3 regions of the Arthrobacter senegalensis genome follow, and region 2 is predicted to be linked to each of the others. Evidence: riboswitches for the same ligand, from Rfam matches in the RefSeq annotation. Region 2 holds a riboswitch; each other region holds the start of a gene.
The links. Region 2 has a riboswitch for S-adenosylmethionine ahead of AC5RVG_RS13625 (bifunctional o-acetylhomoserine/o-acetylserine sulfhydrylase). Riboswitches for the same ligand answer to the same signal wherever they lie in the genome.

Region 1: linked by a shared signal. The riboswitch ahead of AC5RVG_RS07160 (O-acetylhomoserine aminocarboxypropyltransferase/cysteine synthase family protein) and the one ahead of AC5RVG_RS13625 (bifunctional o-acetylhomoserine/o-acetylserine sulfhydrylase) in region 2 are both predicted to bind S-adenosylmethionine.
Region 3: linked by a shared signal. The riboswitch ahead of AC5RVG_RS07085 (LLM class flavin-dependent oxidoreductase) and the one ahead of AC5RVG_RS13625 (bifunctional o-acetylhomoserine/o-acetylserine sulfhydrylase) in region 2 are both predicted to bind S-adenosylmethionine.

The regions. Positions count from the first base shown of each region.
Region 1 is NZ_JBNHGZ010000002.1:371,152-383,097, forward strand. It holds gene AC5RVG_RS07135 (aliphatic sulfonate ABC transporter substrate-binding protein) at 1-569, shown strand, start outside; gene AC5RVG_RS07140 (ABC transporter permease) at 569-1,492, shown strand; gene AC5RVG_RS07145 (acetate--CoA ligase) at 1,468-3,621, shown strand; gene AC5RVG_RS07150 (endonuclease domain-containing protein) at 3,819-4,649, opposite strand; gene malQ (4-alpha-glucanotransferase) at 4,850-7,051, opposite strand; SAM riboswitch class I at 7,334-7,428, shown strand; gene AC5RVG_RS07160 (O-acetylhomoserine aminocarboxypropyltransferase/cysteine synthase family protein) at 7,521-8,996, shown strand; gene AC5RVG_RS07165 (CoA-binding protein) at 8,993-9,490, shown strand; gene AC5RVG_RS07170 (Ig-like domain-containing protein) at 9,688-11,946, shown strand, end outside.
Region 2 is NZ_JBNHGZ010000004.1:139,448-151,393, reverse strand. It holds gene AC5RVG_RS13655 (amino acid ABC transporter permease) at 1-353, shown strand, start outside; gene AC5RVG_RS13650 (amino acid ABC transporter ATP-binding protein) at 350-1,147, shown strand; gene AC5RVG_RS13645 (PDR/VanB family oxidoreductase) at 1,167-2,123, shown strand; gene AC5RVG_RS13640 (CPBP family intramembrane glutamic endopeptidase) at 2,230-3,009, shown strand; gene AC5RVG_RS13635 (hypothetical protein) at 3,141-4,109, opposite strand; gene AC5RVG_RS13630 (VOC family protein) at 4,284-4,925, opposite strand; SAM riboswitch class IV at 5,153-5,267, shown strand; gene AC5RVG_RS13625 (bifunctional o-acetylhomoserine/o-acetylserine sulfhydrylase) at 5,335-6,660, shown strand; gene metX (homoserine O-acetyltransferase MetX) at 6,741-7,811, shown strand; gene AC5RVG_RS13615 (winged helix DNA-binding domain-containing protein) at 7,906-9,072, opposite strand; gene AC5RVG_RS13610 (SGNH/GDSL hydrolase family protein) at 9,085-9,927, opposite strand; gene AC5RVG_RS13605 (alpha/beta fold hydrolase) at 10,080-11,153, shown strand; gene AC5RVG_RS13600 (alpha/beta hydrolase) at 11,256-11,906, shown strand; gene AC5RVG_RS13595 (RNA-binding S4 domain-containing protein) at 11,924-11,946, opposite strand, start outside.
Region 3 is NZ_JBNHGZ010000002.1:358,976-364,350, reverse strand. It holds gene AC5RVG_RS07100 (acyl-CoA dehydrogenase family protein) at 1-773, shown strand, start outside; gene AC5RVG_RS07095 (acyl-CoA dehydrogenase family protein) at 914-2,239, shown strand; gene AC5RVG_RS07090 (APC family permease) at 2,253-3,716, shown strand; SAM riboswitch class I at 3,844-3,933, shown strand; gene AC5RVG_RS07085 (LLM class flavin-dependent oxidoreductase) at 4,022-5,375, shown strand, end outside.

The DNA.
Region 1 (11,946 bases), on a different contig from region 2:
ACCCCTACTTCTTCCTGCTCCAGTCGCTGGAAGAGGCCGGCCTCTCCGCCGACGACGTCACCGTGGAAAACCTGCAGCACGCCGACGGCCTGACCGCGCTGAAGCAGGGCTCGGTCGATGCCTGGTCCGGCCTGGATCCGATCATGGCCGGCGCCGAACAGGACGGCGCCGAACTGTTCTACCGGAACCTGGACTTCAACACCTACGGCTTCCTGAACGCCACTGAGTCCTTCCTGCAGGAGGAGCCGGAACTCGCGCAGGCCGTAGTGAACGCGTACGAGAAGGCCCGCGCCTGGGCCGCCGAAAATCCCGAGGAAACGGCACAGATCCTCGCCGACGTCGCCGGCTTGGACCTCGAGGTCGCCACCAAGGTGATCACCGAGCGCAGCAACCTGGACGTTGAGGCGGCCCCGGGCGAGAAGCAGCGCGCCGTGCTGGCGAAGGTCGGTCCGGCATTCGTCGAGACCGGCGACGTGAAGAGCCAGGCCGACATCGACGAGGCCCTCGCCACCCTGCTCGACGATTCGCTGGTGAAGCAGGCCGATCCGTCGGCCATCAAGGAATCCTGATGACGCACCTCGGTAATCCCGGCGCCTCCGGCGCCAGCGTTTACGCCACCGGCCAGGAAGGCCTCGCGGCCACCGGCGTCCTCAAAACCGCGGGCGCGCCCCGGCCGGAACAGGACGGCCCCTCAACCGAGCGCTTCCCCGCCCACGGATGGTCCCCGACCGGGGTGCTCGGCAACGGCTGGGCCCGCCTGCTCCTTGGCCTGCTGCTGCCCGCCGCCCTGCTCGCCGCCTGGCAGTGGAGCACCTCCGCCGGCCTGTTCAGCTCGGTCCAGCTGCCCGCCCCTGCGGCGGTCGTCGAGGCCGCCGTCGACCTGATCCAGCGCGGCGAACTGGCGCAGCACGTGGCCATCTCCACGCAGCGCGTGCTGCTCGGCTTCGCTTTTGGCGCCGCCCTCGGCCTGGTCTTCGGCGCGCTGATCGGGCTGTCCAGGGTTGCCGATGTGCTGCTCTCCCCTACCATCGGGGCGCTGCGCGCGGTGCCGTCGCTGGCGTGGGTGCCGTTGCTCATCCTGTGGATGAAGATCGGCGAGGACTCCAAGGTCACGCTGATCCTGATCGGCGCGTTCTTCCCCGTGTTCACCACCGTCTCGCTGGCGCTGCGCCACGTGGACAAGAACCTGGTGGAGGCCGGCCGCGCGTTCGGGCTCAAGGGCGTGAAGCTGCTGACCACCGTGCAGCTGCCGGCCGTGGTGCCCGCCGTGTTCTCCGGGCTGCGGCTGGCCTTGGCCCAGGCCTGGCTGTTCCTGGTGGCGGCGGAACTGATCGCCTCCTCCATGGGCCTGGGCTTCCTGCTCACGGATTCGCAGAACAACGGCCGCACCGACCGGCTGCTGCTGGCCATCGTCCTGTTGGCCATCATCGGCAAGATCACCGACGCGCTCCTAGGAGTCGCGGAGAAATGGGCAGTCAAGAGATGGGCATAGAAGTAGCCGAAACCGCCGGCGGCCGCCGCGCCGCCGGGAGCACCGCCGTCGTCGGTCAGGAAGGGCCGGCGCCGTACCTCGACCGGGTAACCGAATGGCCGGAGCCGCAGACCGAGGCCGAGCGGATTGAGTTCTGGGAGCGCGCGGCGGCCCGGCTTCTGTGGGCCGAGCCGTGGCACACTGCGCACTCCGTGACCCCGGCGGACAGCGCCGCGCGGCGGGGACCCGAGCTGCGCTGGTTCGACGGCGGCACGCTGAACGCCGCGGTCAACTGCGCCGACCGTCACGTCGAAGCCGGCTTGGGCGACAAGGTAGCGCTGCACTTCGAGGGCGAGCCCGGCGACCGCCGGACGGTGACCTACCGCGAGCTTCAGGAGCTGGTCTCGCAGGCCGCCAACGCGCTGCTGGCGCTGGGCGTCGGCAAGGGCGACCGCGTGGTCATCTACCTGCCGGTGCTGGTGGAAACCGTCGTGATCACGCTGGCCTGCGCGCGGATCGGGGCGGTGCATTCGCTGGTCTTCGGCGGCTTTTCCGCGGAGGCCCTGAAGTTCCGGGTGGAGGACACCCGCGCCAAACTCCTGGTCACCACCGACGGCCAGTACCGCCGGGGCACCGCCGTCCCGGTCAAGGCCAACGCGGATGCGGCGGTTTCCGGCGAGAACGCGATCGAACACGTGCTGGTGATCAACCGCACCGGCCACACGGACATCAACTGGGTGGAAGGCCGCGACGTGTGGTGGCACGACGTCGTCGAGACCCAGCCGCGCGTCCACGAGGCCGAGGCGTTCGACGCCGAGACGCCGCTGTTCATCATGTACACCTCGGGCACCACCGGCCAGCCCAAGGGCCTGGTCCACACGACCGGCGGCTACCTGACCCAGGCCTCGTTCAGCCACTCGTACCTGTTCAGCAACCCGGACCCGGACGCGCGCGAGGACGACGTGCACTGGTGCACCGCTGACCTGGCCTGGGTCACCGCGCACACCTACGAGATCTACGGGCCGCTGAGCAACGGCGTCACGCAGGTGATCTACGAGGGCGTGCCGAACGCCCCGCACCCCGGCCGGCACTTCGAGGTCATCGAGCGCTACGGCGTGACCAGTTACTACACGGCGCCCACGCTGGTCCGGTCGCTGATGGGCTGGTTCCCCGACGGCATTCCGGCCGAGTACGACCTCAGTTCCATCCGCCTGTGCGGCACGGTGGGCGAGGCCGTGAACCCGGAGGCCTGGCGCTGGCTGCGCACCCAAGTGGGGCGGGATTCGCTGGTCGCCGGGGACCCCTCGTCGGGCGTGCCGATGGTGGATACCTGGTGGCAGTCGGAGACCGGGGCCACTGTGCTCTCGCCGCGCCAGACCGATGCGTCCTTCAAGCCCGGCTGCGCCACCCGCGCCCTGCCGGGGCTGGCCACGGATATCGTGGACGACGGCGGCGCCCGGGTGGGTGCCGGCGAGCAGGGCAACATTGTGGTCACCAGGACCGGGCCGGCGATGGCGCGGACCGTGTGGGGCAACCCGGAGCGCTACTTCACGTCCTACTGGGAAAAGTACGCGGCGCAGGGCTGGTTCCTGGCCGGCGACGGCGCCCGCTTCGACGCCGACGGCGACACCTGGATCCTGGGCCGGACCGACGACGTCATCAACATCTCGGGGCACCGGCTGTCCACGATCGAGATCGAGTCCGCGCTGGTCTCACATCCGGCGGTGGTTGAGGCCGGCGTCTGCCCGACCTACGACGCCAAAACGGGACACGCGGCCACGGCTTTCGTGGTGCCGCGCGACAAGTCGCTGATCGGGACGAGGGTTGCGGGGCTGACGGCCGCAGCGCAGGCCCCTGAGCAGCCGGAGGCCGGTCCGGCCTCCGGAACGGCGACGGCCGCGCAGGCCGCGGAAACTACGAAGCAGGCCGCGGCAATTGCGGCCTTGCGGGACCACGTTGCCACGCAGATCGGGCCTATCGCCAAGCCCCGCGACGTGGTGTTCGTCCCCGACGTGCCCAAGACCCGCAGCGGCAAGATCATGCGCCGGCTGCTGACCCAGTTGTTCGAGGGGACGGAGCTGGGCGACACGACCAGCCTGCAGAACGAGCCGTGCATCGCCCAGATTAAGGCCATCTGCGACGCACGCTAAACTTCTCCGCCTTCACCGGCCGTGCCACCCGAGGCCGGCCAAAACTCCCCAAGTTTTGGCCGGCCGCTTGGCGTCACCGGCCGTTCGCTCCCACGTCTCAGCGGAGGCTCACGACGTTTCTCCTAGTCAGGGCGATATGACCCTTCCGAAACGAGGGAAGTTTGTCCTATACGTGGGAGCGAACCCAGGCTGGTCCGTCAGGCCGACCTCCGCAGCATCGTCAGGACCTCCGCGACCACGCGTTCCGGCGCGAAGACCAAGTCTTCGTAAACGTATCTAAGGGTAGGCAGCCCTCTGAGCATGCCCGCGTTGTTCCGTCTCCGGTCTTTGAGGAAGGTCGCGCGATCCCAGTGGAAGTCGAATCCGTCCAACTCAATGATGAGGCGGCCTTCCACCAGCATGTCCACCCGCCCGAGCCCCCGGATCAGCACCTGTGTTTCCACGTGGAGCCCGGCAGCGCGAAAGAGTTCCCGGGCAATGACCTCCAACGGCGAGTCGGCGTCATGGCCTATGCCCTGCACCAACTGCCGCCGCAAGCTGTTTCGTGTTCCCGGCAGACGATCCATAAGCTCTGCCTTCGAAACCCGTCTGAGGCGTACCGCTGACTCGGCTATAACCAGCGCCTCCAAGCGCGGCCGGCAGCGGATTGCGTGCAGCACACAATCCAGGGTCCCTACGTAACCCCACCTCCCCTCGGCTGCGAGCCTGCCACGGTGCTTGATCACGGTCTCAGGTTGTCTGCCATGGTCCGCCCAGAGATGCAATTGGGGCGGGTCTTTCACTGTCCAGAGTCCCAGCTCCCCGGCGGCCGAGACGCAGGTGATGAGCCCGCCAGCCATCATCGCGATGCGCAGATCGGCATCCGCATTGGCAGTGCCTACTAGCCCCCGTCGAAGGGACGTCACGGCGCCCGACGCGACGGCCACCTTGATCGCATCCGGTCCGATGCCCGCCCGGCGCAGGTCCCTAACGAGGGCTGTTCCTCCTCTTTTCGCCACCCAGCCGGCGATCATTTCGGGAGTCTGCATGTAATCGAGGATGACCGCACCCTTCGGCCGCCACCACTGCCGGCCCGAAATTGTGGACATCGGATGACCAGCAATGAGTAGCGGCCGCCGAACACCTGCGAACGGACTGCATCGCCGGCGCCGAAGACTTCCCGGCCCAGTTGAACCTGCCAGTCCTCCGGCGGGGCCGCGAGGGGCTTCCCGGCTCGGCGTGGACCCGCCTAATCCTGACGCAGGGCGCGCACCAGCGAGTTGAACCGCTCGTTGGCGGCCAGGTCCTCGATCAGGACCGACGCCCCGTCCGGCCCGGCCAGCGGGATCCGCCAGTTCGGGTATTCGTCGGCGGTGCCCGGCTGGTTCTGGGTCCGAAGCTCCCCCACAGCGTCCGTGAGCGCAACGCCCAGCAGTACCGACGGGGTCTGCGTGATGAACGCGTGCAGCGCCTCGACGGTGCGTTGTTCGGCGGCGGGGCCGGCGCCGTCGTCGTGCTGTGGCGCGGCCGGCACCCGCGAGCGCACCGTGGAGAGCACTGCCTCTTGGGCTGCCTGGTCCAAAGCCCGTTCCTCCTCCACGGGCCGGTTCAGCAGGCCCAGCGATTCACGCAACTCCACGTGCTTGCCCGCCAGGTAGCCGGCGGTAGGCGGCAGGTCGTGCGTGGTGACGCTGGTCAGGCAGGATCGGCGGTAGCGCTCGGGTGCGCGGGGGCTGCCGTCCTCGTACTCAAACCACAGGATGGAGGTCCCCAGGATGCCGCGCTCGGCCAGGTAGTCCTGCACGCCCGGCTCGAACACCCCGAGGTCTTCACCAATAACGACGACGCCGGCCCGTTCCGCTTCCAGGGCGAGGATGCCGATCAAGGCCTCGTGATCGTAGTAAACGTAGGCGCCTTCGCCGGGAGGGCTGCCGGCGGGGATCCACCAGAGCCGGAACAGCCCGAGGATATGGTCCACCCGGATGCCGCCGGCGTGCCGCAGGATGGTCCGCAGCATATCCCGGTAGGCAACATAGCCGGATTCGGCCAGGCGGTGCGGATGCCACGGCGGCTGTGACCAGTCTTGGCCCTGTTGGTTGAACATGTCCGGCGGCGCGCCCACGGAGATGCCGGGCGTCAGCACATCCTGCAACGTCCAGGCATCGGCGCCGGTTGGATGGACGCCGACGGCGAGATCGTGCACTATCCCGATGTTCATTCCCGCATCGAGGGCGCTGGCTTGCGCCGCCTCGAGCTGCTCGTCGCACAGCCACTGCAGCCATTGATGGAACTCGCTGCGGTCCTTCAGCTCGCTCCGCTGTGCTTCGACGAAAGCGGCATCGGACCACTCCGGTGCCCCGGCCGGAACAGTTTCGGCCATGGCACACCACAGGGCAAAGCGCTCCAGCCCCTCGCCTTCCTGCGCGCGGAAGGCTTCGAACCGCTGCTGCCGTTCCGTGGACCGGGGCACCGCGAAGACCGTTTCCAGAGCCTGCAGCTTGGCCGCAAAAACCGGGTCGCGGTCCAGGATGACGGCGTCCAGGTTCGCGTCGTGGAAGTTGTTGGCCAGCGGGACGCCGCTGGCTTCGGGCACGTCCTCGACCCGCAGGTACAGGGGATTGACGAACCGGCGCGTGGAGGGCAGGTAGGGCGAGGGCTCCACCGGCGGTTTCGGCTGCGCCGCGTGCAGCGGGTTGATCAGGACGAACCCCGCACCCTTGGCCGCGGCCGTCTCGGCGAGGCTGGCCAGGTCATGCAGGTCGCCGATGCCCCAGGAGGACCGCGAGCGCACGGAGTACAGCTGTGCCATCAACCCCCATGTCCGGGGAAGGCGGTCGGCGGTGGTCAGGCGCCGCGGGGTGACCACGAGGGCACACCGTGCCTCGCTGTCGGATGGCTCCGGGGCCGCGCCGGTTCCGGGCTCCATCGACTCCGGCATTTCCGGCGCCGCGCCGGTCCCGGCCTCCACCGCCTCCGACCGGTCCGGGGTCGCGCCGGTTCCGGCCTCCATCGACTCCGACCATTCCGCTACTTCCAGCGTGTGCCAGCCCAGCGGGATGTCCGCGGGCACCACCGCAGTGAAACGAACAGGCGAGGCATCTTCCGACTCCTCCCGCCCGCCGGCCAGCACCTCGACGTCGCGCCGGGAGCCGTCCTCCAGCAGGATCCGGACCCGCGGACGGATGCCGGGCCGCGCATTGACCGGAACCTCGGTGGCACTGCCTTGGCGGACGACAACGGCGGGCGGCAGCGTGCGCTGCACCGGTGCCAGTTCAGCGGCCCGGAGGGAAGCCGTCACATCGTCGTCGGTGGCACAGGGGACGTCGAGCGCGGTGAGGACGGAAACCAGCGTTGCCTCACTGACTGTTTTCTCGCCGCCATCCCAGCCGCGGAAGGTAATGCCAACGCCATGTTTCCCCGCGAGGCGCTGCAGCGCCGAAAGTTCAGCCATAGACCCAATCTACGGTGAACTGTCCGGACGCGGGAACGTCCCTCCTCGGCCGGCCCTGAGAAGATAGTGGCCGCGAGAGGCGAAGCACCGCCGTCGTGCCGGGCATTCGCAAGCCGGGCATTGCGCGGCGTGCGGGCGAAGGCGGGCACCGCCGTCGTGCCGGGCCGCCGCAAGCCCGGGCAACCGCACGGCGTGCCGCCTCAGGGCCCGGGCGCCCACAGCCCGGACGCAACGCGGCTAAACATTTTTTGGTGCCGCGGCCGTTGGTTGCGAGAATGGACGGGACCATCCCGAGCGGTTGAGAGATCTGGCTCTTTGACACCGCAGCAACCATCCGGACGCCACCGGAAAGGTGCTACCGCCAGAAGCGATGGAGAGAGCGCAAGCAATCTTTGATCCGGACGGTGCCTGCACGGTACCGCCAGGACCGTCATTCCGGGAACCCAAGTTTTGAAGGAGCAACCGCCTGATGGCTGAACGCACATTCGGTTTCCGCACCCGTGCCCTGCACGCCGGCGGCACGCCCGACGCCGAGCACGGTGCCCGGGCCGTACCGATCTACCAGAGCACCTCGTTCGTGTTCAAAGACACCGACGACGCCGCGAACCTCTTCGCGCTGCAGAAGTACGGCAACATCTACTCGCGCATCGGCAACCCCACGGTCGCCGCGTTCGAGGAGCGCATCGCCTCGCTCGAGGGCGGCATCGGCGCGGTGGCCACGTCGTCGGGCATGGCCGCCGAGTTCATCACCTTCGCGGCCCTGGCCGGGGCGGGCGACCACATCGTGGCCTCGTCCAAGCTCTACGGCGGCACCATCACCCAGCTGGACGTGACGCTGCGCCGGTTCGGCGTGGAAACCACGTTCGTCGACTCCAACGACCCGGCCGACTTCGCCGCGGCCATCGGGGAGAACACCAAGGCCGTCTACACCGAGATCGTGGCCAACCCGTCCGGCGACATCGCGGACCTCGCCGGCCTGGCCGCGGTGGCGCACGACGCCGGGCTCCCCCTGGTCGTGGACGCCACCCTGAGCACGCCCTACCTGATCCGCCCGATCGAGCACGGCGCGGACATCGTGATCCACTCCGCCACCAAGTTCCTGGGCGGCCACGGCACCACCCTGGGCGGCGTCGTCGTCGAATCCGGCCGTTTCAACTGGGGCAACGGCAAGTTTCCGCAGATGACCGAGCCGGTGCCCAGCTACGGCAACGTGTCCTGGTGGGGCAACTTCGGCGAGTACGGCTTCCTCACCAAGCTCCGGTCCGAGCAGCTGCGCGACATCGGCCCGTCGCTGTCCGCGCAGTCCGCGTTCCAGCTGCTGCAGGGCGTGGAGACGCTGGCGCAGCGGATGGACGAGCACCTGGCCAATGCCCGCACCGTGGCCGAGTGGCTGGAAGCCGACGAGCGCGTCTCCTGGGTCAGCTACGCCGGCCTGCCCGCGCACCCGCATTACGAGCGGGGCCGGAAGTACCTGCCCAAGGGCGTGGGCTCCGTGTTCAGCTTCGGCGTCAAGGGCGGCCGCACCGCAGGCCAGAAGTTCATCGAATCGCTGCAGCTGGCCAGCCACCTGGCCAACATCGGCGACGCCCGCACCCTGGTGCTGCACCCGGGATCGACCACCCACCAGCAGCTCACCGCCGACCAGCTGGTGGCTGCCGGCGTGCCCGAGGACCTGATCCGCATCTCCGTGGGTCTGGAAGACGTGGACGACATTCTCTGGGATTTGGACCAGGCGCTGGCCGCCTCCCAGCAGGCCGGCGCCGAGCACGGCCCCAGCCGCGACCATGAGGACGCCGCGTTCGACAGCTCCGAGTTCGCCTCGCCCAGCTATGCCGGCGAGTCGTGCGCGATCCCGGCGGAGCGCTCCCCCCGGACAGAGCCCGGAACGCGCGTGGTCGAGTCCGTCGAAGAACTGATCGAAGCCGAAGAAGGAGCCGCCAAGTGACCGCGACACCGGAACGCACCTGGATCGGCCCGTCCGCCGCGGAGCGTCTAAACATCCTGCGCAACACCAAATCCATCGCCATTGTCGGCGCCTCGGACAAGCCGAGCCGGGCCAGCTACTTCGTGGCCACGTACCTGCTGTCCAGCTCGCCGTACAAGGTGTATTTCGTGAACCCGGTGGCGAAGGAGATCCTGGGCCAGCCGGTGTACAAGTCGCTGGCGGACCTGCCCGAGGTGCCGGACCTGGTAGACGTCTTCCGCAGGCACGACGACCTGCCCACCGTTTTGGAGGAAACCCTGGCCGTCGGCGCCAAGACGCTCTGGCTGCAGCTGGGCTCCTGGCACGAAGAGGTCGCGGCCCGGGCCGAGGCCGCCGGCTTGAACGTGGTGATGGACCGCTGCGTGAAGATCGAGCACGCCCGCTTCCACGGCGGCCTGCACCTGGCCGGCTTCGACACCGGCGTGATTTCCTCCAAGCGGCAGCTGACCGCCTAGGCGGGCGCCCCGCCGGCCTGCCGCCTCGAGCGCCTGCCGCCCCGCCCCTTGTCCCCCGGCCTTCCGCTTCGAAGGCAGGGGCAAGGGGCGGGTTTTTTCGTGCCCGGAAGTAGACGGAAAGAGCCTTCAAGGATTTCCCCAAGGTCCTCGTCGGATGCTGTGGCCAGCCACACATCACTCGACTAGGGGGAGTCACCGTGTTTACTGCACCAACCGATCCGCAACCGAGGAGGGGCACCGAACGTGCCGACAAGGGGAGGCCATCCTTCCCCCGGAAAGTTACGGCCGGGCTCGCCGCGCTGGTGCTGGGCGCGGGCGTGCTGCCCTCCGCCCTCGCCCCCGCGGCGTTGGCAGCGCCGGTAGGCCAAGGCCTGACCCTCAATGCCGGGGACATGCGGTTCATCCTGAAGCAAATCAAGATCGCGGAAAACCACGCCACCAAGGAAGACGCCGAGGGCAAACCCGTGCCGGGCCAGCCGCTCCTGGGCCCCGGCCCCAACCAAATAGCCAATCCGCTGCTGCCCTACGGGCTGCGCACGGTGGACGGGTCCGACAACAACCTGGTGCCCAACCAAGGGCACTTCGGCGCCGCCAGCCTGCCCTTCCCGCGGCTGGCAGAACCGGAATGGCGGACCACCGCCGGCGGGCAGTCGTACAAGTCGGTCAACGTTCCGATGATCCGGGACGCGGACCCGCGCTTCGTCAGCAACGTCATCGTGGACCAGACCTCCACCAATCCGGCCGCGATTGCCGCGGCGGGCAAGGCACACCGGACGGTGAACGACGGCCCCACGGCGGTCCCCTGCGACGACGAGGGGTTGCCCCTGAACTGCGTTCCCGACGGCGAGACACTCGACATCCCGAATGTCACCACCGACTTCGGGCTCTCGCCGCCATACAACGGCTTCTTTGCCCTCTTCGGCCAGTTTTTCGACCACGGCATCGACTTCACCAAGAAGACCAGCAACGTCGTCATGATGCCGCTGGCCACGGACGATCCGCTGTACGTGGAGGGATCGCCCACAAACTTCATGCTGCTCAACCGGGCGGAGAACCAGCCCGGCCCCGACGGCAAGCTCGGCACAGACGACGACGTCCAGGACGCCACGAACACGGACTCTCCGTGGGTCGACCAGAGCCAGACCTACTCGTCGAATCCGTCCCATCACGTCTTCCTCCGGGAGTACGAGCTCAACGAGGACGGCGACCCGGTCTCGACCGGCGAACTGGCCGAAGGCGAACCCGGCGGCATGGCCACCTGGGCGGACATCAAGGCACAGGCCGAGTCCATGCTCGGCCTGAAGCTCTCCGACGCCGACGTCGTGAACATCCCGATGCTGGCCACCGACCAGTACGGGCGCTTCCTGCGCGGCCCCAACGGGCTGCCGCAGTACATCACGCAGGACAAGCAGTTCGTGGAAGGGAACCTGGAGAACCCCGTCGCGCCGCCGGCGGATGTCCAGCGGATCGGCATCGCGTTCCTGGACGACATCTCCCACTTCGCGGCACCGTTCGACTCGCGGGGCGCGGCCCTGACACCCGACGGGGACGGCGGCATCACGCCCACCAGCGGCCGGCAGGACCCGGGCACCTACGACGACGAAATGCTCGACGCGCACTTCGTTGGCGGCGACGGCCGCCTGAACGAGAACATCGGCCTCACCGCCGTCCACCAGGTCTTCCACTCGGAGCACAACCGGCTGGTCACCTACATGGAAGAACTGCTGACGTCCCTGAACCTGGACCTGAACGAGTGGAAGCTGCCCAACGGCGAATGGAACGGGGAGCGCCTCTTCCAGGCCGCACGGTTCGTGACGGAGATGGAGTACCAGCACATCGTCTTCGAGGACTTCGCTCGCAAGATCCAGCCGGGCATCAATCCGTTCAACGTCTTCACCCAGTCGGACACGGCGATCGACCCGGCGATCGAGGCGGAGTTTGCCCACGCGACCTACCGGTTCGGTCACTCCATGCTGACGGACACCGTGGATCGGAAGACCAACAGCGGAGCCGACATCGGCCTCCCGCTGCTGGATGCGTTCCTGAATCCACCGGCCTACTACGCCAACGGAGACAGCACGATGACGCCCGAGCAGGCGGCAGGCGCGATCGCGATGGGCATGACCGACCAGGTGGGCGCAGAGCTCGACGAGTTCGTCACCGACACGCTGCGCAACAGCGTGCTCGGGCTGCCCCTGGACCTGGCCGCGCTCAACATCGCCCGCGGCCGGGAGACCGGCGTCCCGTCGCTGAACAATTTCCGCAAGGACCTCTACGCGAAGACCAGCGAGTCGTCCCTGAAGCCCTACAGCAGCTGGGTGGACTTCGGGCAGGCGCTGAAGCATCCGGATTCGGTGGTCAACTTTATGGCCGCTTACGGCACGCATCCCAGCATCACCGGGGCGACGAGCATCGAGGCCAAGCGCGCGGCGGCGCAGAAACTCTTCGACATGAGC
Region 2 (11,946 bases):
AGACAATGCGGCGCATCGTGCTGCCGCAGGCGATGCGCGTGATCATCCCGCCCACCGGGAATGAGACCATCGGCATGCTCAAGACCACCGCCCTGGTGAGCGTGATCTCGGTGCCGGAGCTGCTGTATTCGGCGCAGATCATCTACGCACGCACGTTCGAGACCATCCCGCTGCTCATTGTGGCCAGCCTTTGGTACCTGCTGATCACCTCCGTCCTCACCGTTGGCCAGTACTACCTGGAGCGGCGGTTCGCCCGCGGCAACCAGCGAAACCTGCCGCCGACGCCGTTCCAGCAGCTAAAGCGGTTTTTCGCGACCCATGACGCACTCTCCCTGAAAGGCGGCAAGAAATGACAGCAGCGAACGGTGCCGAACCGATGGTCAAGGCGAACGGGGTCTGCAAGAACTACGGCTCGAACCGTGTTCTGAAGGGGATTGACCTGCACGTCCAGCAGGGCGAGGTGGTGTGCCTCATCGGCCCCTCCGGATCCGGGAAGAGCACCTTCCTGCGGTGCATCAACCATCTGGAAGTCATCGACGGCGGCAGGATGTGGGTCAACGGGAAGATCGTCGGCTACGACCTCAAGGGCAACAGGCTCTACGAGCAAAGCCACAACGATATCTGCCACAGCCGTTCCGACGTCGGCATGGTGTTCCAGCAGTTCAACCTGTTTCCGCACATGACCGTCCTGCAAAACCTCATCGAGGCGCCGCGTCTGGTCCGGAAGGAGCGGAAGGCGACAGCGGTGGCCAGAGCGAAGTCGCTGCTGGAAAAAGTCGGCCTGAGCGAGAAGGCGGATGCGTATCCGCGCCAGCTTTCCGGCGGCCAGCAGCAGCGGGTGGCGATCGCCCGTGCCCTGTGCATGGAACCGAAGCTGATGTTGTTCGACGAGCCCACTTCCGCCTTGGATCCCGAATTGGTGGGAGAGGTCCTGAAGGTGATGAAGGACCTGGCCATGTCCGGCATGACGATGGTGGTGGTGACGCATGAAATGAATTTCGCCCGCGACGTCGCCGATCGCGTGGTCTTCATGGACGACGGCCATGTCGTGGAAGAGGGGCCCGCCCGGGACGTCATCACCAATCCGCAAAACGAACGAACCAGGGCCTTCCTAGCCTCCGTTCTCGCCGAACCGGCAGCAGCCTGATACCCCTGTGAGTGCCACCATGAATGAAGAATTTTTCGACGTCGAAGTCCGGTCGATCAGCCACGAGTCCAACTGCGTGGTCTCCCTCCAGTTGGAACATCCGCTGGGGGAGGAGCTGCCGGAGTGGGACGCGGGGGCGCATGTCGACGTGCTCCTGCCCAACGGCCTCCTGCGCCAGTACTCGCTGTGCTCCCGGCGGGCGGACCGCTCCGCCTGGCGGCTTGGCATACTGCGCGAGCCGGAGGGCCGCGGCGGCTCCGCCTACGTGCACGACATGCTCAGGCCCGGCACCAAGATCCAGGTCCGGGGACCGCGTAACAACTTCCTTCTGGCTCCCGCCGCCGGCTATGTGTTCATCGCCGGCGGCATCGGCATCACCCCGATTCTGCCGATGATCCGGGAAGCTGCCGAAGCCGGCGTGCCCTGGCGCCTGCTTTATCTGGGGCGAAGCCGTTCTTCGATGGCGTTCCTCGACGAAATCCAAGCGCTCGACGGCGACATCCATATCCACGCCGACGACGAAAGCGGCTTCTACCCGCTGGCCGGACTCTTGGACGAATTGCCGCCGGAAACACACGTTTACGCCTGCGGACCCGGACCCCTGCTCAACGTGATTCAATCGATCGCGGACGGTTGGGACAACCCCGGGCGTTTCCACTGTGAGCGCTTCACAGCCTCCGGGACGGCCGAGCCGCCGGCGGAGGCGGGGGACTCGGCCTTCACGGTCGAATTGGCCGACGGCACCGAGGTTCCGGTGGGACCCGGGGAATCGATTCTGCAGGCCCTCGAAGCGGTCGGGATCCACCCGCTGAATTCCTGCCGGGAGGGGATCTGCGGCACCTGCGAAACCCCCGTCCTGGGTGGTGAGATCGATCACCGTGACTCGCTGCTGTCCGACGACGAGCGCGAGGCCGGAGACACCATGATGATCTGCGTGTCGCGATGCAAGGGCCGGCGCCTGCTGCTGGACTTGTAGCAGCCAAGCGTTCCCGGCGCCGACGCGGGCCACGGGAGCAGCCGCGCACGGAACGGAAGCGCCTTAGGCCGATGACTCCCGCGGTTCTGTTGGCAAGATGGAGGCTATGGACAAGCAGAGGGTCGCCGCCGAGGGCACGCGGCGCACGGTCAGGTACTACCGGGCAGAGGTATTGATCGTCCTGGGACTCTCGCTCGGGCAGTCGGCGGTCTACGCCGTGGTGAACCTGCTGGAAAAAATGACCCGCGCTCCGCTGGCCTCGCAGACGACCACGCTGAACCCGGTGCTGAACGAGCGGGAGCTCTTCGACTTCGTGTACCAAATGCTGGGCATCGTCTTTGCGCTGGTACCGGTGGCCCTGGTGCTGTTCTTGATGACCGTTCCCGGCCGGTCGGCCTTCCGTGCGATCGGGTTCACGTTTTCCCGGCCGCGGCTGGACTTCGGCCTGGGCTTTTTGCTCGCGCTGGTGATCGGTGTCGGGACGCTGGGCGTCTATGCCGCCGGCCGGGCGCTGGGAATCACCACCGCCATTGTCCCGGCGGCCCTGGATGAATACTGGTGGACGGTTCCGGTGTTGGTCCTGTCCGCGCTGCGGCATGCGGTCCTCGAAGAGGTGGTCATGGTGGGCTACCTCTTCAACCGCTTCGCGAAGTTCGGCTGGGGCATCTGGTCCGCGATCTTCGTCAGCGCCGCCCTGCGCGGGACCTACCACCTCTACCAGGGCATCGGGCCGGGCATCGGGAACTTCCTCATGGGTTTGGTCTTCGGCTACGCCTATACAAAGGCCAAGCGGGTGATGCCGCTGGTGGTGGCGCACGCGCTGCTGGATATTGCCGGCTTCGTCGGTTACACGCTGCTGGGGCCGGCCATCGGCATCGGCACGTAGCGGGCACAAAAGAGTTGCCGGCCATCTATTGGAGCCTGGTACACGTGCTCCTGCTGTTTTCCAGAGCCGCAGCCCAAACCGGAGCAACGGCCCGCCCGCAAGTCAGGAGTGGTGCTGGGGAGAATTGGCCGCTACATGCCCCTCCACGAGTTGTTCCACCTATCCTGGGGAAGGCCCGCCATGGAAAGGGACCGGACGAGACCCAGTGGTGTGTCGGTACCGGTGGGCTGGAGCGCATCCCACATCCAGCGAACCATTCCCGCCCCCGTCGCCCGAATGCGGTCCTCCCGCCTCTTTTCCGCCTCCACTACGTCGGCGGGACTACGGCTCCGAAGGTACTCGTTTCGGGAGTATTTTCCTGCACCATCGAATTCGCCGGCAAGACGAAATTGTTCCCAGTAGAAGTCGACGATGCCGACACGAACTCCCTGCGAATCGAAGACAGGGTACTGCAGTAACGGCTCCGGGAAGTGGTTCAGGTACATCAGAGCCCGGGAGTACGATTCGCCCGGCGACTGCGAGGCGGGATCGGCGAAGGCGAGAACCCGTTTCACGCGGTTTGACTTTCCCGGTGGCAAAGAACCGGCCAGATCAAGAATCCGGGTGGCCTGCAGGGCGGGAAGGCCGAGGTGGCGGTCCACGCGAAGCGCATGGTCCATTGCGGGAACGGCCTCAGCGAAGGGACTATGCGCCGCCAAATCGACAACGGTTTGTGCCCGGGAAGTGATCAGGTAGCCGTTGCGGCTAACGAGGGGTTCCAAAAGTTCCCTGCGATGCCACCGGATTCCGCCACGGGACCGACCATGCGTGCCGTTGTAAGCCAACAAGTCCACGTCCAGAGAGCGGCCGATTACCGGAAGTCCCCACACCGCCGCCGCAGAGCGCTGGACAAGGACTCTGTCGGTGCGTCCGGTGCCGACGGCGGCCTCTATGTGCAGGCGCTGCTGCTCCCACCATGGCAACCGCGAGTATTCCCCGGCGGCCGCATACACGCCGCGCCGCAAGCGGACCAATTGTTCTTCCGCAGCTTGTCGGGCGACATCCCGGCGTCCTGGACCACACTTCTCCAGGTCCCTCACATAGATCAGTTTCACGTCCATACGGGACAGCCTCGGCGACCTCATGGCGGTCGGGCACGCGGGGAGGAGCTGTGTGGAAAAACGCTGCCCTGCAGGTCGATCTGGAGGGCTTGTGAACGCAAAAGCTCCGTTTCGGGCGTCTGCTCCTTCTATAACGCGGAGCGGACGCCCGAAACGGAGCGATGCCGGGAGAACTTAGAGTTCGACGATCCCGTTGGCGGTTTCAAAGCGGACGGACAGGATGCCCGGCGTACCGTTGGGTGCCGTCCAAGCGACCTTGACGTCGTCCAGCAGGCCGTCGACCGGCGTGCCCAGCCAGTCCGCCACCCGCTCGGAAGAGCCGGCGATGGTCAGGCCGATCAGCTTGACCGTGGCGGGGCGGGCGTTGGACGGGTGCAGCGGTTCGGTGCCGTCATCCCAGCGCAACATGTAGGGCACCTGCGGGTCGGCGATGAGGCCCTTGATCCCGATCTGCTGCCAGCTCAGTTCCTGCCCATCCGGGAACTTGCGGTTGCCGGGAACCGCGTGGCGGCCCAGCCGTTCTTCGAACGGGGTCAGGTCGTCGACCGCCACGCACCAGCCCATCCAGCCGCCGCCGGCTTCCGACCGCGCCCGCACGGCTTGGCCAAAGGGGGCCTTGTCGGAAGCGGGGTGGTCGAGCACCTCCACGACCTCCAGGTAATGGTGGTCGGTGAGGGGGAAGATCATATTGCGGGTGCCGAAGCGGGGGTGAACCCCGCCCTTGACGGCGTCGATGCCCAGGGCTTTGGAGATCCGCTCTGAGGTGGCAGCCAGACCGTCGGGTTCAGCGGCATAAGAAACATGGTCGAAGCGCATGGCATTATCTTGGCACTTTGTGAACCCGCTCTCGACTTAGGGTGACCTAAGTCACTCAATTTGCGGCTCGTGTGGAACGCGCCGTTCCGGACAGCAATTCCGCCTCCCCGGCGCGCGCCGGCAACAGTGACCAAGCGGACTGTCGGAGAGACGGTCCCGAGACGGGTGCCCAGTCATAAGGTGTCATATTGTTGCGGCCGCCGGCTTGTCTGCGGAGACTGGAGGCAGGTCATGAGTGCCAGCGCAAAACCCCGGTTTGCTGGCCGGCAACCCTCCAACCGCGGTGGGGTGCCCCGGGTGAAGACCAGGCAGCCGCCATAAGGCGGTGCGCAAGCGCGGGTCACACCCGGGACAGACATGCCGGCACGGCCGGATCCCGGATGGCCCCTTCCAGTGAAGGAGTTGCACCATGTCCAACGCCGATTGGTCCTTTGAAACCCGTCAGATCCACGCAGGGCAGGAGCCGGACGCCGCCACGGGCGCCCGCGCACTGCCGATCTACCAGACCACGTCGTTCGTGTTCCCCAGCGCGCAGAGCGCGGCCGACCGGTTCGCCCTGTCCGAACTGGCACCCATCTACACCAGGATCGGCAACCCCACCCAGGAAGCGGTCGAGACGCGGATCGCCAACCTGGAGGGCGGCGTCGGCGCCCTGCTGCTTGCTTCGGGCCAGGCCGCGTCGACGTTCTCCATCCTCAACCTGGCCGAGGCCGGCGACCACATCGTGGCCAGCCCCAGCCTGTACGGCGGCACCTACAACCTGCTGCGCACCACGCTGCCCAAGTTCGGCATCGAGGTCACTTTCGTCGAGGATCCGGACAACCTGCAGCAGTGGCGCGATGCCGTCAAGCCGAATACCAAGGCGTTCTTCGGCGAGGTCGTCTCCAACCCGCGCCAGGACGTGCTGGACCTGGAGTCGGTCAGCGCCATCGCCCACGAAAACGGCGTGCCGCTGATCGTTGACAACACCTTGTCCACCCCGTACCTGATCCGCCCGATCGAGTGGGGGGCCGACATCGTGCTCCACTCGGCCACCAAGTACCTCGGCGGCCACGGGACGGCGATCGGCGGCGTGATCGTCGACGCCGGCACGTTCGATTTCGCCGCCGACCCCGAAAAGTTCCCCGGGTTCAACACGCCGGACGACACCTACAACGGGCTGGTCTTCGCCCGCGACCTCGGCGTCAACGGCGCTCTGGGCGCCAACCTGGCCTACATCCTCAAGGCCCGGGTGCAGTTGCTGCGCGACCTGGGGTCCGCCATCTCGCCGTTCAATGCCTTCCTGATTGCCCAAGGGCTGGAGACGCTGAGCCTGCGCGTGGAGCGGCATGTGGCCAACGCTCAGAGGGTGGCCGAATTCCTGGAAGAGCACGACGACGTTGCCTCCGTCGCGTACCTCGGCCTGCCCTCCAGCCCCTGGTATGAGCGCGGCCGCAAGTACGGCCCGAAGGGGACCGGCGCCATCGTCGCGTTCGAAATCAAGGGCGGCATCGAGGCCGGAAAGCGCTTCGTGGACGGCCTTGAACTGCACTCGCACGTGGCCAACCTGGGCGATGTGCGCTCGCTGGTGATCCACCCGGCGTCGACCACCCATGCCCAACTCTCGGCCGCGGAACGGGTCGCAGCCGGGGTGACCGACGGTCTGGTCCGGCTGTCGGTAGGCATCGAGAACGTCAACGACATCATCGCCGACCTGGAGGCCGGTTTCCGCGCCGCCAAGGGTGCGGACGACTAGGCAAGCAGGTAGAGCGCAGCGTGACGATAGTGCAACCGCAGGAACTGGTGGAACAGGCAACCGACGGCATCCTGCGCCGGATGCCGGTTGGTGCGCTGGAGCTGGAAGCCGGCGGCTATCTGCCCGAGGTGGTCCTCGGCTTTGAGACCTGGGGCACCCTGAATGCGGACGCGTCCAACGCCGTCCTGATCCAGCATGCCCTGACCGGCAGCACGCACGTCGCACGCGGCTGCTCGGACGAGGACGGTTGGTGGGACGATCTGGTGGGCCCCGGTGCCACGATCGACACGGAGCGCTATTTCGTCGTGGCCGCCAACATGATTGGCGGCTGCTACGGTTCCACCGGTCCCTCGTCGCCAGCGCCGGACGGGACGCCGTGGGGTTCACGCTTCCCGTTCGTCACGATCCGCGATTCGGTCCGGGCCGAGGCGCGGCTGGCCGACGCACTGGGGATCCGGCGCTGGCACACGGTGCTCGGCGGGTCGATGGGTGGCGCCCGCGCGCTTGAATGGGCGGCCACCTTTCCGGAGCGCACCGCCCGATGCGCCGTCCTGTCGTGCGGCGCCGCGAGCACCGCCGAGCAGATTGCCTTCGCGCAGGCGCAGGTCGCGGCCATCCGGCTGGACCCGCACTTCGCCGGCGGCGACTATTACGGGGGCCCCGCTCCCGAGGCCGGTCTGGGTATCGCCCGGCGCATCGCGCACATCAACTACCGCTCGGAGCCGGAGCTGGAGTACAGGTTCGGCCGCAAGCCGCAGGCGGAAGAGCAGCCGTACGGCGGCATCACGCCGTCGGCCCGTGGCCGCTATGCGGTGGAAAGCTACCTCGACTACCAGGCGGACAAGCTCGTCGCGCGCTTTGACGCCAACAGCTACATCCTGCTCACCGAGGCCCTCATCAGCCACGACGTTGCCCGGGGCCGGGGCTCGCTGGAGCAGTCGCTGGGCGGCCTCACCGACACGCAGTTCTTCGTCGCCGCGGTGGATTCCGATCGCCTGTATTTCCCGGAACAGTCGCGGCAGTTGGCCGAGGCGCTGCCCGGGGCGGTCAAGGTCCACACCATCGAGACGCCGCTGGGCCACGACGGTTTTCTCACCGACATCCACCAGCTGCACGCGGCCCTCACCGAGGCGTTCTTCGCGCCCGCCTGACTTTTCCGCCCGCATGACAGCGGCCTCGGTACGACGTCGGTGCGCGCCGTGCGCGCCGATTCCCACCGCTGCGTCCGATCGGGGGAGCGGAGCGTCAGGTCAGTTCGAGCGATACCGGCCGCCGCAGGAAGGCCGCGTACCGTTCCGCCGCGTCGTCCACGGCCTGCCGCTCCGGCTCGGTGAAGACCCGCAGCGGCTTGAGCCGCAGCTCGGCGGAGCCGGGCCGGAGGACGTGTCTCCAGTTGCCGGCCATCCGTCCGTCCAACAGCAGCACGTGGATCGGCACGTCGCCGCCCGGCGCCGCCGGCGCGCTGCCGCCCAGATAGCCGCGGGTTTTGGTGTAACCCATGACGTATTCGTCGTAACACTGGATCAGGTCCGCCCGCGGGTGTCCGTGGCCCGCCGCGGCTGCGGCGCCGCCGATCGTCCCGGCGGCGGGGGAGTACCAGAGCTGTTGCCCCTCGGTTTCGAACAGTTCCAGTCCGTCTCGGCCCCCGGCTTCGAGGCCGCGCTTGACGTCCGCCTGAGGCAGTTTGGACCAGTCGGAACAGTCCTTCAAGGTCGCCGGTCCGCGGCTGGTGAAGTACCGCCCGGTCAGTTGGGCCAGCGCCGCGTCGCGGTCGAAGTCCGCGGCCAGCGGCGGTACCCGCTCGTCGAAGGCCGCATACGTTTGCTGCACGGCGCCCGACCCGGAGGTCCGCGGAGGCCCGTTCACCAGCACCCGGTCCATTTCCGCATGGAACACCAGATGCCCCAGCCGCTGCCCGCGCAGCGTCGCTCCGTTCAGCCTCGCGCCGTCGTCCTTCAGCAGCGCCGCCTGGGCGAGCCGGGCGGCGAGCTCGTCCCGGGTCAGGTGCCGGCCCCCGGCGACGGCCGCGGCCAGCACGTCGTTGCTGCGCGCCACCGTTGCCTCGTCCAGTCCCAGCTGCCGGTCCCGGCCCTTGTTCCCGGCCTTGAGGCGGGGGCCGGAGAGCAGCATCAGCCAGCGCAGGTCCCCGGCCGCCACAAAGTGCCAGGTGGGCCGCAGGACATGCGTGCGCAGGATGCGTCCGCCGGCGATCGCCGCATCCACCTCCGCAGCGTTGTCCCTTGCCGGTCCGCCGCAGCGCTGCGCCAGCGACCAGCGGGCATAGACATATTCCTGGGACTGGAAGGCGAGCAGCCAGCGCAAGGCGGCGGCGGCGTCGTCCCGGGGGCTGTCCCACAGCCGCTGTGCCCGCAGCCGGTGACGGCGGATCTCCTGGGGACTCGGCTGCTGCACCGGCTGCTCCTGTTACCCGGCCGCGCCGGGAGGCATGCCCGGACCGAAGAAGGGGTCGGCGGCCGGCCGCTTGGGCAGGATCCCGTCGCCCGAGGACTGGTGGCGGACCCGGCGCAGGACCCACGGGACCAGGTGCTGGCGGGCCCATACCAGGTCCTCGGTGCGGGCGGTGCGCCAGTTCTTGGGTGGCAACGGTTTGGGCGTCTCGGGCTGCAGCGAATGCTCCACGTTGAGGGCGTCCAGCACCATGGCCGCGATGGTGTGGTGCCCCAGCGGGGAGAAATGCAGCCTGTCAGGTGCCCACATCTGCGGTGCCTTCAGCTGGCGTAGCGCCCACATGTCGGCCACGACGGCGTTATGGCGTGCCGCCACCGTGCGCAGGTTCTCGTTGTAGATGGCCGCCTTGCCGCGGACACTGCCGATGACGGGCGTATCGCCGATGTCGGGCGCGGTAAACAGGACGATGGTGGCTTGCGACGCTGCCAGCCGGGTGACGGCGCGGTCGAACTTCTCGGCCAGGGCGTCCGGGTCGCCGCCCGGCCGGATCACATCATTGCCGCCCGCGCAGATCGAAATGAGGTCCGGCTGCAGGGCCAGGGCCGGTTCGACCTGTTCATCGATGATTTGCTGCAGCAGGCGGCCGCGGATCGCGAGGTTCGCGTAGGCGAAGTCATGGTGGCCGCGGGCGAGTTCCTCGGCCACGCGGTCGGCCCATCCGCGGTGTCCGCCCGGGCTCCCGGGGTCCGGGTCGCCGATGCCTTCAGTGAAAGAGTCACCCAGGGCAACGTAACGGCTCCAAGGATGGCGGGCCGCGGCGATGGGCGCTTGTGTTTCGGGAAGGGACAAGTTACTCACAAGTACATTCTCCCAAGAAGGCGCGGGGATGCACAGGCGGTGGGAACCAATAGCTGAATCACCTTTCAGGAAGTGATGGTCAGCGCTCGGTTTACCGACTACTGTGTGCTTGACGCGGCCAACGGCGGCCGCCTCGACCTCGAGGAGCAGGGATGGAATTGCTGGCGGGAATCGTGGCGCGGCGTGTGCCGACGGAGCGGCTCACGGTGAACATCCTCGAGCGCGACGGCGACCGGCCCGACGGCACGCCGGTGGTCCTGGTGCATGGGAATGTTTCCTCCGCGCTGTTCTGGCAGGAGGCGATGCAGGCGCTGCCGGCCGACTACCACGTGGTCGCGGTGGACCTGCGGGGTTTCGGCCAGACGGACCCGGCGCCGGTGGACGCCGGCCGCGGGCTGCGTGACTTTTCGGACGATCTTCATGCCACGCTGGAAACCCTGCAACTGGGGCCCGCGCACCTGGTGGGCTGGAGCATGGGCGGTGGCGTGGTGATGCAATACGCGCTGGAGCATCCGGTCCGTAGCCTCACGCTTCAGGCTCCGGTCTCGCCGTACGGCTTCGGCGGGACGGCTGGACCGGAGGGGCGCAGGCTCACCGCGGACGACGCCGGCACCGGCGGCGGGGGCGCCAATCCCGACTTCGTGGCGCGGTTGGAAGCCAGGGACACCAGCGGCGACGCGCCTGCCTCGCCGCTGTCGGTGTACCGCTCGACCTATGTGCACGCCGGGTTCCAGTCGCCCTACGAACGCATCTGGGTTGAATCGATGCTCAGCACCAAGACCGGCCCCGACAACTATCCGGGCGATTCCGTCCCCTCGCCGAACTGGCCCGGCTTCGCTCCCGGACGCAGGGGGGTGCTGAACACGATGGCGCCGGGGGTCTTCGACGCCAGCGGCATTGTTGACCTGACGGACAAGCCGGACATCCTCTGGATCCACGGCGACAGCGACGCAATTGTCTCCGATGCTTCCTTCTTCGACCTGAACTGCCTCGGCAAGGCCGGTCTGGTGCCCGGCTGGCCGGGGGAGGAGGCGGCCCCGCCGCAGCCGATGGTCGCGCAGACCCGGGCGGTGCTGGAAAAGTATGAGGCCAACGGCGGGCGCTTCACCGAGGTGCTGCTCGACAACTGCGGACATTCGCCGCACGTGGAGTATCCGGAACGGTTCGTCGCCGAGCTGACGGCGCACGTCGAACGGAGCGGCGGGGCCGGGCAGCCCGCGGTCTGAGGCCTCCCGGGCACCGGCTCGGGTGCCCGGGCCCTGGGAGATCCGACACCTTAAGAAGCTTTAAGTTTCAAGCAATGGGCTCTTTGTGCCATCATGGAACCCATGACTGAAACTGCTTATCAGCCCGTCGTTGCCTGGTCCAAACCCGAACAGGAGCGGGCGGGGACGCCCCTGCTGGTGCTCTTCCACGGCTACGGATCCCACGAGCAGGACCTGATGGGCCTGGTGCCCGGACTGCCGGAGGAATTCACCGTGGCGGCGGTGCGCGCGCCGGTGGCGATGGGACCCGGCTTCACCTGGTTCCCCCTGATGCACGAGCCGGACTTTTCCGTGGACAAGGTCACGAAGGCCGTCAGCGACGTGGTGTCCTGGCTGGACGGAGTCAAGGACATGCACAGCAGCGTTTCGGTGCTGGGCTTTTCCATGGGCATGGCGGTGGCCACCTCGGTGCTGCGGCACCGCCCGGAGGAAATCGCCGCGGTGGTCGGCCTGTCCGGATTCGCCGTCCCGGCCGCGGGCAACGATTTCTTCCGCGACGATGCGGTCAAGGCGATCAGGCCCCCGCTCTTCTGGGGCCGGGACCAGGCGGACCAGGTCATCACCCCGGACAAGATCGAGTTCACCCACGCCTGGACGAACGAGCATGTGGACCTGACCAAGGTCCTCTATCCCGGCATCGGCCACGGCATCAACGCCCAGGAACTGGCGCATGTGAAGGAGTTCCTGACCTACAAGGTGCTGCAGGGGAAGTAGCAAACGGCCCGTGCGGGTCAGTCGCGGCTGACCCGCACCG
Region 3 (5,375 bases), on a different contig from region 2:
TCCGGCTGAACGGCACCAAGCACTTCTCCACCGGCGCTTCCGTCGGCGACGCCATTCTGGTCAATGCCGTGATCGCGGCCGGACCCGAGCGGGGCAAGTTCCTGGCCCTCGCGCTGGAGCATGACCGAACGGGCATCGGATACCTCGGGGACTGGGATGCGCTCGGCCAGCGGCTCTCGGCCAGTGGTTCGGTGAAGTACGACGGCGTGCAGGTCACCGAAGCGGACATCATCGGCGAGGTAGGGGAGGAGCCTTTCTCCACGCTGGTTACCCCGTACATCCAGCTTGCCTTCGGCAACCTCTACCTGGGCATCGCGCAGGGGGCGCTGGACCGCGGACGCCGGATCACGCTGGCGCGCCGGAACTCCTGGTTCCTCAGCACGCAGGAGACGTATGCCCAGGACCCGCTGACCCAGCGGGTCTACGGCGAGCTGGTGTCGCGGGTTGCCGCGGTGGAGGCCCTGGCCGACCGGACGAACGCCAGGTTCGACGCTGTTATCGCCGCCGGCGCGCAGCTGAGCGCGGAAGCCCGGGCGGACCTCGCGCTCGAGATTGCGAGGCTCAAGGTCGTGTCCACCGAGGTGGGGGTGGACGTGGCGAACCGCATCTTCGAGACCACCGGCTCGTCCTCCGCGAAAACCGAGGTCGGGCTGGACATTTTCTGGCGCAACATCCGCACGCACACCCTGCACGACCCGGTCGACTACAAGAAGGTCGAGGTCGGCGCCAACTACCTGCTCGGCGACGTCCAGCCGATTTCGCTCTACACCTGAGCGGAGCAGGACGCCGCCCACCCTGCCCGCAGCCCGCGGGTCGCCTCATGACTGCCCGCCATCCGCGGGCCCATCACCGCTGCCCCCAACCCGGGCGCCCCATCTGACGCCCTCACGGCCGGACCTCCAGGAGAACCACCATGACTGAAACACTCGACAACCTCGCCACGGCCTTCGACGCCGCGGCCGCCAAATACCGTCCGATCTTCGCGCGCATCGCCGCCGGGGCGTTAAGCCGCGAGCTCACCCGCGAGCTGCCGTTTGAACAGATCGGCTGGCTGAAGGACGCCGGCTTCGGCGCCGCCCGGATTCCGGCCGAGTTCGGCGGCGACGGGCTGGACTGGGAAGAGTTCACCCGGCTCCTGATCGAGCTCGCCGCCGCGGACAGCAACATTCCGCAGGCGCTGCGCTCGCACATCGCCTTGGTGGAGGAGAACCTGTACCACCACGGCCGCACCTCGGACCGCGGCGCCTGGCTGCGGCGCTTCGCGTCCGGCCAACTGGCCGGCAACGCCTGGACCGAACCTGGCGCCGGGGGAACCGCCACCGTGCTGTCCGAGACCGGCGGCAAGCTGCTGCTGAACGGCCGCAAGTTCTACACCACCGGCACCATCTTCGCGGACTGGATCGATGTCACCGCCAAGCGCCCGGACGGCTCCGATGTCTCGGTGATCATCTCTACCAAGACGCCGGGCGTGGAAACCTTCGACGACTGGGACGGTTTCGGCCAGCGGCTCACCGGCAGCGGCACCACCGTGTTTACCGACGCGGTGGTGGACCCGGCCAACGTGTCCGCCTTCGCCGACCGCTTCCCGTACCAGACGGCGCTCTACCAGCACATCCTGCTGGTGACCCTGGCCGGCGTCGCCCAGGCCGTCACCAGCGAAGCCGCAGAGAACGTGCGGGACCGCAAGCGGGTGTTCGGCCACGGAAACGCCCCGCTGGTCCGGCACGACGCGCAGGTCCTCCAAGTGGTCGGCGAAATCAGCGCCACTTCCTATGCCGCGAAGGCAACCACCCTCGGCGTTGCCCGCAGCCTGGACCGCGTCTTCGCCTCGCGGCAGTCAGGCGCCGATGCCGAGAAGGCGGCCAACATCGCCGTCGAACTGGACTCTGGCCGGGCGCAGATTGGGCTCAGCGCCTTGGTCCCGGACGCCGCGGGCGCCCTCTTCAACGCGCTCGGCGCCTCCTCCACCAGCACCGGCAAGGCACTGGACCGGCACTGGCGCAACGCCCGCACGGTCGCCACCCACAACCCGTTCATCTACAAGGCGCGGATCGTCGGCGACTGGGAAGTCAACGGCGCCGAGCCCCCGTACGTCTGGACGATTGGCGAGGCCAATGCCGACGCCGCGCGTCAGCCACAGAGCGACGGCGCCAGCCAGTCACACATCGACGTCACGCGTCAGCCACAGAGCGACGGCGCCCGTCCAAACAGCCAAGCCACCCGCTCCGCGGCCCTCTAGGAAGAAGCCAACTATGTCCGTATCCGTCAATAACCCAACCCTCGCCGCACCCGAGACCGCCGCGGCCGCCAATGCCGGTGCTCCACGGCTCTCCGGCCGGCTGGGCGTCGCCAGCATCGTGCTCATCGTGCTGGCCGCCGCGTCGCCACTGGGCGTCATCGGCGGAACCGTCCCGCTGGCCATCGTCAGCGGCAACGGCGCCGGCCTTCCCTTCATCTACCTGCTGGCCATGGCCATCCTGCTGTTGTTTGCCGTCGGCTTCACCACCATGACACCGCACGTGCCAACGGCCGGCGCGTTCTTCAGCTACGTCGACAAAGGCCTCGGCCGCAGGGCGGGCCTGGGGGCGGCCTTCGTGGCCCTGCTCTCCTACCTCGCGCTGGAAGCCGGCGTCTACGGCCTGCTGGCGCCGGCCGTCGACGAAGTGGTGCGCGCCTACGGCGGGCCGGCACTGCCATGGTGGGCATGGGCCGCTGCCGCCCTGGCCGCCGTCGCCTGGCTGGGCCACCGCAACATCGAGCTCTCCGGCAAGGTGCTGGGGGTACTGCTGGTCGCCGAGGTGCTGATCGTGCTGGTTTTGGACGCTGCCGTAATTTTTGGCGGCGGCGGTCGCGAGGGCCTGTCCACCGGGTTCGTCACTCCGTCGACCGTGCTGTCCGGGGCGCCCGGCATCGCGCTGTTGTTCGCCATCCTGAGTTTCATTGGCTTCGAGGCCACCGCCGTGTTTCGCGACGAGGCACGGGACCCGGACAAGACGATTCCGCGCGCCACCTATGTAGCCCTCATCGTGGTGGGCGGCTTCTACGCGCTCTCCAGCTGGCTGCTGATCAGCGTGTGGGGCGACGAGGGCATCGTCCAAAAGGCCACGGACGCGCCCGGCACCTTGCTCTCGGAGACTACCGCGCTCTACCTCGGAACCGCGGGCAGCCACGTCATCCAGGTACTGCTGGCCAGCAGCCTGTTCGCCTGCATTCTGTCCCTGCACAACATCAGCTCACGCTATTTCTTCCAGATCGCCGGGCAAGGCATTTTCCCCGCCAAGCTGGCCGGCACGCACACGCGGCACCACTCGCCACATCTGGCGTCGGCCGCTGCGACCGGAGTGGTGGCCCTGTTCCTGCTGGCCGCGGTGGTGGCCGGCTGGGACCCCATCGTGCAGTTCTACACCTGGTTTGCCGGTTTCGCCTCCCTGGGCGTGGTGGTGCTGATGACGGTCACCAGCATCGCGGTGCTGGTTTTCTTCCGCCGGCAGGGCGCACCGGCCCGCGACTGGAAGCGCTCGGTCGCCCCGGCTCTCGGACTCCTCGGGCTGCTGGCCATCCTGGGCCTGATCCTGCAGAACCTGCCCACCCTGGTCGGCAACAGTGTGCCGCTGGCCATCGCCGTCGTCGTCCTGATTCTTGTCTGCCTGGGGGCCGGAGCGGTGGCGGGATGGAAGCGTCCGCAGGCCAAAGCCGGCTCCGCCCCGGCGTCGTAATTCCTACCCCGCGTGAGGGAGGGCGCCCCGGCGTCGTGATTTATACCCGGCGTAACGCGTCGTAATTCTTACCCCGCGTGACGCGGGACATTTCCCTCCCGGGCGCCGCGGGTGTCCAATGGAGGGGTACCCATCCAGAGCGGCCGAGAGACCTGGCTTGTTGACGCCGCAGCAACCCCCTCCCTGAGGAAGGTGCTACCGCCAGGACCGATGGAGAAGCTCGATCTCTCGTTGGTCTTCCGTTGGCAGCCGCATGCCCGACGGAGGGCCGGCGCGGGCTCTTCTCATCAGAAAAGGAGCCTGACATGACCGTAAACAACCCCCAGCCCAACCCCCGGCGCCAAGTTCGCTTCAACGCCTTCGACATGAACTGCGTGGGCCATCAGTCGCCCGGACTGTGGCGCCACCCGCAGGACAAGTCCGCCAACTACAACACCATCGGCTACTGGACCCACCTGGCCAAGGTGCTGGAGAAGGGCCTGTTCGATGGCCTGTTCATCGCCGACGTGCTCGGCACCTACGACGTCTTCGGGTCCTCCAACGAGACCACGCTGCGCGCCGGCACGCAGGTCCCGGTGAACGATCCGTTCATGCTGGTCTCGGCGATGGCCGCGGTGACCGAAAACCTCGGCTTCGGCGTCACCGCCGGCACCGCCTACGAGCACCCCTACCCGTTCGCCCGCCGCCTGGCCACGCTGGACCACCTGACCAACGGGCGGGTCGGCTGGAACGTGGTTACCGGTTACCTGCCCTCGGCGGCGCGCAACATGGGCCAGGAAGACCAGCTGGAGCACGACGAGCGCTACAACCACGCGGACGAATACCTCGAGGTCATCTACAAGCTGCTCGAGGGCTCGTGGGAGGACGACGCCGTGGTCAAGGACGTGGAGACCGGCGTCTTCACCGACCCGGCGAAGGTCCACGAGATCCAGCACGAGGGCAAGTACTTCAAGGTTCCCGGCATCGCGATCACCGAGCCGAGCCCGCAGCGCACCCCGGTCATCTTCCAGGCCGGGGCCTCCAAGCGCGGCACCGAGTTCGCCGCCGGGAACGCCGAGGCGGTGTTCGTGACCTGCCCGACCAAGGAGATGCTGGCCGCATCGGTGAAGAAGATCCGCGACGCCGTGGAGGCGGCCGGACGCGACCGCTACGACGTCCGCATCTACGCGATGCAGACCGTGGTGACCGGACCGGACGCCGCCGCCGCGCAGGCCAAATTCGAGGACTACAAGTCCTACGCAGACATCAACGGGGCGCTGGCGCTGATCTCCGGCTGGATGGGCGTGGATCTTTCCACCTACGGCCCGGATGACGTGATTGGCGAAAACGTGAAGTCCAACGCCATCCAGTCCTCCGTGGAGACCTTCCAGAAGGCCTCCGGCGACAGCGGCAAGCCGTGGACCATCCGCCAGCTCGCCGAATGGGTCGGCGTCGGCGGTTTCGGCCCGATCACCGTCGGCTCCGGCGAAGAGGTAGCCGCCAAGCTCGTGGAGTGGGTCGACGAGACCGACGTGGACGGGTTCAACCTGGCCTACGCGATCACCCCGGGCACCTTCGAGGACATCGTGGAATTCGTCGTGCCGGAACTGCAGAAGCTGGGCGCCTACCCCACGGAGTACGCGCCGGGGACCCTGCGCAACAAGCTCTTCGGCCGCGGCG